DNA from 2 places in the Clostridium sp. CTA-17 genome. Region 1 is predicted to be linked to the other one. Evidence: predicted binding sites of a transcription regulator. Region 1 holds the regulator's gene; the other holds the start of a gene.
The links. Region 1 encodes HrcA, which represses chaperone genes, less so after heat shock. Its sites were predicted from a motif close to TGTTAGCACTCNNNNNNNNNGAGTGCTAACA; they were not measured.
Positions count from the first base shown of each region.

Region 2: htpG (molecular chaperone HtpG) is a predicted target of HrcA. The motif match lies at 2,206-2,236, and genes of this name have one in related genera.

Region 1 is NZ_BAAABF010000004.1:85,505-89,397, forward strand. Features, by position in the region: gene dnaK (molecular chaperone DnaK) at 1-1,543, opposite strand, end outside; gene grpE (nucleotide exchange factor GrpE) at 1,600-2,226, opposite strand; gene hrcA (heat-inducible transcriptional repressor HrcA) at 2,257-3,276, opposite strand; gene hemW (radical SAM family heme chaperone HemW) at 3,473-3,893, opposite strand, start outside.
Region 2 is NZ_BAAABF010000005.1:17,233-21,125, forward strand. Features, by position in the region: gene ACYUCG_RS09750 (beta-class carbonic anhydrase) at 173-745, shown strand; gene ACYUCG_RS09755 (putative ABC transporter permease) at 889-1,527, shown strand; gene ACYUCG_RS09760 (zinc ribbon domain-containing protein) at 1,552-1,941, shown strand; gene htpG (molecular chaperone HtpG) at 2,272-3,893, shown strand, end outside.

The DNA.
Region 1 (3,893 bases):
CAGTTTGCTCAGCATTGTTTTTAACTTCTATAGCTTCTTTTCTCTTCTTATCTTCTTCAGCAAATTGTTCTGCTTCTTTTACAGCCTTATCTATTTCAGCATCGCTTAAGTTAGTTGAAGCTGTGATTGTAATGTTAGCTTCTTTTCCAGTAGCTTTATCAGTTGCTGAAACTTTAACTATACCATTAGCATCTATATCGAAAGCAACTTCTATTTGAGGGATTCCTCTTGGAGCTGGAGCAATTCCTGATAGAGTAAATCTACCTAAAGTTTTGTTATCAGCTGCCATTTGTCTTTCACCTTGTACTACGTGAATTTCAACTGAAGTTTGGTTATCTGCTGCAGTTGAGAATATTTGACTCTTTCTTGCAGGGATAGTTGTATTTCTTTCGATTAATGGAGTTGCAACTCCTCCTAAAGTTTCGATTCCTAATGTTAATGGAGTAACATCTAATAATAATACGTCTTTAACATCACCAGTTAATACACCAGCTTGGATAGCAGCACCCATTGCTACACACTCATCTGGGTTAACTCCTTTTGAAGGTTCTTTTCCAGTGAAGTTTTTAACAGCTTCTTGAACTGCTGGTATTCTTGTTGATCCACCAACTAAGATTACTTTATCTATATCATTTAATGAAACATTACCTGATTTTAAGGCTTCTTTCATTATGTTGATTGTTCTTTCAACTAAGTCATGAGTTAATTCATTGAATTTAGCTCTTGTTAATGTCATATCTATGTGTTTTGGACCAGTTGCATCAGCAGTGATGAATGGTAAGTTGATTAATGTTTGAGTTGATGATGATAACTCAATTTTAGCTTTTTCAGCAGCTTCTTTTAATCTTTGAAGAGCCATTTTATCTTGTCTTAAATCAATTCCGTTTTGAGCTTTAAAGTCTTCTGCTATATAGTCTATAATTCTTTGGTCGAAGTCATCTCCACCTAATCTAGCATCTCCGTTTGTTGATACAACTTCAAATACTCCATCTCCTAAATCTAAGATAGATACGTCGAAAGTACCACCACCTAGGTCATATACTAAGATTTTGTGAGCACTATCCATTTTATCTAATCCATAAGCTAATGATGCAGCTGTTGGTTCGTTGATTATTCTCTTAACATCTAAACCAGCTATTCTACCAGCATCCTTAGTTGCTTGTCTTTCAGCATCATTGAAGTAAGCTGGAACTGTGATAACAGCTTCTGTTACTTTTTCTCCTAAATAAGCTTCTGCATCTGCTTTTAATTTTTGAAGTATCATTGCTGATATTTCTTGTGGTGTATAATCTTTTCCATCTATATTAACTTTATAGTCAGTTCCCATATGTCTTTTTATTGACATTATTGTTTTGTCAGGATTTGTTATTGCTTGTCTTTTAGCAACTTGACCTACTAATCTTTCTCCATTTGCTTGGAATGAAACTACTGATGGAGTTGTTCTAGCACCTTCTGAGTTAGTGATAACTACTGGTTCTCCACCTTCCATAACAGCTACGCATGAATTTGTTGTTCCTAAATCTATACCGATTATTTTACTCATTGTTAATTCCTCCTCTAACAATATCTATAATTTAAACCTGTTAAATGCTAATTAAATTATTTAGTTACAGTTACCATTGAATGTCTGATAACCTTATCCCCTCTCTTGTATCCTTTTTGGAATACTTGAGCTACTTGATTTGGCTCTGCGCCTTCTTGTTCCACAACCATCATTGCTTGATGTAATTCTGGATCAAAACCATTTTCTGTAGATATTTCTTCAACTTGAAGTTTTTCTAAAGCATCCTCAAATTGTCTTACTGTCATTTCAACACCTTTTTTAAGATCTTCAACAGTTCCATCTACAGCTAAGGCTCTTTCTAAGTTATCTAATACTGGAAGCATTTTGATTAAAACATCTTCACATGCATCAGTATATATTCTTTCTTTTTCTTTATCTGTTCTTTTTCTGTAATTTTCATACTCTGCAGATATTCTTAATAATCTATCTTTTAAGGCCTCTAATTCATTTTCTAATTTCTTTGTTTTACTTTTAAACATAGTATTTTCTTCCTTTAAAGCCTTTAATTCTTCAAAATCAATAACTTTTTCATCAGCCTTAATATCTTCTGAAACTTCTTCTACCTCTTCATCAATATTAGGATTTTCAGCTTTTGTTTCGTTATCTAATTCTTCTTGGATATTTTCCTTTAACTCTTCGTTAAAATCTTTATTATCCACCATAAAGCAGCCACACCTCTTCTCTTTTTTTACTTACTTATTCTTTAAAGTTTCATTTAACTCTTTCATAACTTCAGTCATGATTGATAAGACTTTAGAATAATTTATTCTTCTAGGACCTATTAAAGCTATTGTACCTAAAGATCTATCTCCTACATGATATCCAGCTGATATTATTGAACATTCCTTTGCTTCTGGTACAAATATTTCATCACCTATCTTTACAGTCATATCATCACTATCACTTATAAGTTCTGAAATACTTTTTTTATCATGTAAAAGTTCTAAAATCTCCTTAGCTTTGTGAATATTATTATATTCAGGATAATTAAATATATTAATTGTTCCTTCTAAGAATACCTCAGAAGTTTCATCACCTTTTAAACTCTCATAAAGAGCAGGTAAAACTGCATTTACTATATCTTCATATCCGCTTAAAGCTCTATTGAGATTACTAATAACCTCTAAGTTTATTTGCTCAATAGTAAGGTTTTTAAGCCTTTCAGTTATTATCTTACTAATTTTAATAAGTTCTTCAGATATAGGAACACTCTTTACTTTTATGACTGTATTTCTTATTACACCATTATCAGTTACTAAAACACATAAAATACTTACATCATCAACTTTTAAAAGTTGAATTGATTTTACAAAGCTCTTATGTACTGAGGGTGCTTTGACTATACAAGTCATTTTAGTAAGTTCCGATAGAAGAGCACTAGTTTGTTTGATTATTTTATCAACTTCGTACAAGGTACCATCTATTATTGAATTTCTAATAAGCCCTTCCTCTTCAGAGGATAATCTTTCGAATTCAATCATTCTATCAACATATAATCTATATCCTCTGCTTGATGGAATTCTTCCTGCCGAAGTATGAGGCTGTTCTAAAAATCCCATTTCTTCTAAGTCAGCCATTTCATTTCTTATAGTAGCTGAACTTACTCCAAGATTATACTTTTTAGCGATAGTTCTTGAACCAACGGGCTCTCCAGTTGATATATAGTCTTGAATTATAGCTCTTAATATTTGAAGCTTTCTATCGTCTATCACTAATCTCACCTCTTTATTAGCACTCACTCTTAACGAGTGCTAACTAGTACACTATTAATATATTACCTACCAAGTTTTTTGTCAATTCCATTTTTTATCATTTCAAATGAAAATTTCGAATTTTACCTTATTTATTCTTTAATATCTTTATTTTTCTTTTATTTGCTTTAATTTATACCATAACCTATTTTAAATTTTATAATAGAAAATCAGCCATTATTACATTGGATATTTCTATGCCTTTTTCACTTAGAAAAATTCTTCCTGACTCCCTTATTAAAAGCCCTTCATCTATATACTTATTTAGTATTTCTCCATAAACATCATTTATATTCATACCAAATCTCTTTTTAAATTCATTTTCATCTATTCCATTAATTTTTCTAAGCCCCATAAACATAAATTCTTCCATATTATCATTTTTTGAATTATTTATTATTTCTTCTACGGCTTCTCCCTTCTCATTAATAGAATTTATATATTCCTCAACACTACTTATGTTTTTAATTCTTTTCCCATTAATATAAGAAGCAGCTGCTGACCCTACTCCTATCCAGTTATCCATATTCCAATATGCTAAATTATGTCTACATTCTTTTCCCTCTTTAGCATAATTA
Region 2 (3,893 bases), on a different contig from region 1:
TAAATGAAGATAAGAAGTGATAAAGAGAGAATTTTTAAGTGGGTTTAGAGTAAAGACTTTAAATCAATTTTTTTATATAAAAAGTTTTTTAGGATATAATTAAATCTTTGTGGTATAGTAGTATAAATAATTAATTTAAAAGAATAATAAATATTATTTAGAGGTATTTAGTATGGAAAAGAATGTGAGAAGACTAGAAGAGATTTTAGAATTTAACAAGAGTTTTGTGGAAAATAAGGAATATGAGAAATATAAAGCAACTAAAAAGCCAGAGAAAAAATTAGTAATTTTATCTTGTATGGATACTAGGCTTACTGAGTTATTGCCAAAAGCTATGAATATAAAAAATGGAGATGCAAAGATAATAAAAAATGCTGGGGCTACAATAATGCATCCCTTTGGAAGTATTGTTAGAAGTATACTTGTTGCTATTTATGAATTTAATGCAGAAGATGTTTTAGTTGTAGGACATCATGGCTGTGGTATGAGTAATTTAAATTCTAAAGATATGATAAGCAAAATGGAAGATAGGGGGATATCAGAGGAGACAATCTTAACTATCAAACATTGTGGAATAGATGTGGAAAAATGGCTTCATGGATTTGGATGTGTAGAGGAATCTGTAAAAGAAAGTGTAACATCATTAAAAAATCATCCCTTAATGCCTAGTGATGTAAATGTGCATGGACTTGTAATTGATCCACACACAGGAGAACTTAAGGTTATAGTAAATGGATACGAATAAAATAAAAGTTAAAAAACACTTACTTTAATTTATTTAAAGCAAGTGTTTTTTTGGACGGTTAATCAAAATACTTAATATTCACTTATAGATAAGTTTTTTATGGAAGTTATATTATTATATAAATTAATATAGGGGGAGATAGTATGGAGATAAGTAATACCATAAATATTTATAAAATAATATGGATATTTACCATTGGATCTATTTTAGGATATTGTGTAGAAATGATTTGGTGTTATGTAAGAAATGGACACTTTGAAAGTAGAAAAGGATTAATTTATGGACCAATTAGTCCTGTATATGGCATAGGAGGAGTTGCTCTTACATTATTACTTTATAGATTTATTGATTATAATGGAATAATAATATTTTTTATAAGTGCAATTATTGGAGGAGCCTTTGAATATTTATGCTCTTGGGTTCAAGAAAAGGTGTTTGGTAGTGTTTCTTGGGAGTATAATAGTAAAGCTCTAAGCATACATGGAAGAACAAGTGTTGAATATTCTATCTTTTGGGGAATTCTTGGAGTATTTTTCTTAAAGGATATTTATCCATTATTCGATAGGTTTATGGGACTATTTTCTTTTCAAACAGTAAAAATAATCACAGTAATATTTTTAGTACTTTTAATACCAGATATCATAATATCATCTTTAGCTGTAAGGAGAGAAGTAGCAAGGATGAAGGGGATAAAAGCTAAAAATGCATTAGATAGATTTCTTGATAAGAAATATACAGATGAATTTTTGAAAAAAATATATCCTAATATGATATTTAAGTAATAATAAAATTTATAGGAGAATGGCATGTTTTTTATTGGTATATTTGGAATTGAAAATAAACAAAAAGAAGTAAAACAATTAGAAAATATATATTGCAAAACTTGTTCAACAAGAACTATGGGAGCTTTAATAAAGAGTTATGAGTATTTTCATATATTCTTTATTCCTATTTTTAGATGGAATGAAAAGTATTATGTTATGTGTAAAAGATGTAACTCAATATATGAAATTTCAAAGGAAAAGGGAAAAGCCATAGAAAATGGAGAAATTAATGAAGTTAATCTAGAAGATATGACTCTTATTCAAGAGGGGCAAGTTTATGGAAAAAGAGCAGTGAAAAAGGTTTGTCCTAATTGTGGAAAAACTGTAGAGGGAGATTATAATTATTGCCCTTATTGTGGAAGTGAAATTTAAGTGCATATCAATTTGATAAGTACATATTTAAATATTTAAGACTTTTTATTTGAAAATTAAATATATGAGTTTGGTTTGAATTTTATGGGTGTATTAAATTAACTATAAAACCTGAAGAAGTATTATTTTTATAATCTTTGTAGTGAAAATAAAGTTAATTTTATACACCTATTTTGCTATTAAAAATAATATTAAAAAGGTTAAAATCTCATTTTGGATTAAATATTGACATTAATTTCAAAAAGTGTTATATATAAAAATAGAGATTAGCACTCAGTATGTTAGAGTGCTAACAAAGAAGTTTTTTGTTTTGGGAGGGAATAATTCAAAATGGAAAAAAGAGAATTTAAAGCAGAATCAAAAAGACTATTAGACATTGTAATTAACTCTATTTATACAAACAGGGAAATATTTTTAAGAGAATTAATTTCAAATGCTAGTGATGCAATAGATAAGGTTTATTATAAGACTTTGGGAGATAGTTCATTAAATTTCAATAAAGATGATTATTATATAAAAATAAAACCAAATAAAGAAGAAAGAACTCTTACAATATCAGATAAAGGTATTGGTATGACAGAAAAGGAACTTGATGAGAATCTAGGGGTTATAGCTAAGAGTGGTTCTTTACAGTTTAAAAAAGAAAATGAAATCAAAGATGGCTTTGATATTATAGGACAATTTGGAGTTGGATTCTATTCAGGATTCTTAGTTGCAGATAAGATAACAGTAATAACAAAAGCTTTTGGAGCAGATAAAGCATATAAATGGGAATCAGATGGAGTGGATGGATACACAATTTCAGAAGCTGAGAAAGATTCTTTTGGAACTGATATAATTTTACACCTAAAAGCAAACGATGAGGATGAAAATTATGATGAATTCTTAGAAGAATATAAATTAAAATCATTAATTAAGAAATATTCAGATTTTATAAGATACCCAATTAAACTTGATGTTACTAAATCAAGAGTTAAAGAGGGAACAGAAAATGAGCATGAAGAATATGTAGAAGAAGAAACAGTAAATAGCATGGTTCCTTTATGGAGAAGAAATAAAAATGAACTTACTGATGATGACTACAATAATTTTTATGTGGAAAAAAGATTTGGATTTGATAAGCCTTTAAGACACATGCACATAAGTGTTGATGGTATGATAAGCTATAATTCAATTCTTTATATTCCAGAAAATATACCATATGATTATTACACTAAGGAATATGAAAAAGGATTAGAATTATATTCAAATGGTGTTTTAATAATGGAAAAATGCTCAGAGCTTTTACCAGATTACTTTGGATTTGTAAAAGGTATAGTAGATTCTCAAGATTTATCACTTAATATTTCAAGAGAAATGCTTCAACATGATAGACAATTAAGCCGTATTGCTAAAAATATAAAAACTAAAATCAAAAATGAATTAGAGTCTATGATAAAAAATGATAGAGAAAGTTATGAAAAATTCTATAAATCCTTTGGTAGACAGTTAAAATACGGAGTTTATGATGATTTTGGTATGAATAAAGATGAATTAAAAGATTTATTAATGTTCTATTCATCTAAAGAAAAGAAAATGGTAAGCCTAGCTGAATATGTTGAAAGAATGGCTGAAGACCAAAAATATATTTATTATGCTGTTGGTGAATCAAATGAAAGAATAGAGAAAATGCCACAAACTGAAATGGTATTAGACAAAGGTTATGAAATTCTTTATTTCACAGAGGATGTAGATGAATTTGCAATAAAAATGCTTATGAACTACAAAGAAAAAGAATTTAAATCAGTATCTAGTGGTGATTTAGGAATAGAATCAGAAGAAGAAAACAAAAAGGAAAATGAAGAAAACAAGGGTATATTTGAAGCTATGAAGGAAGCTTTAGGAGAAAAAATAAGTGCAGTAAAAGCTTCAAGTAGACTAAAAAATTATCCAGTATGTTTATCTTCAGAAGG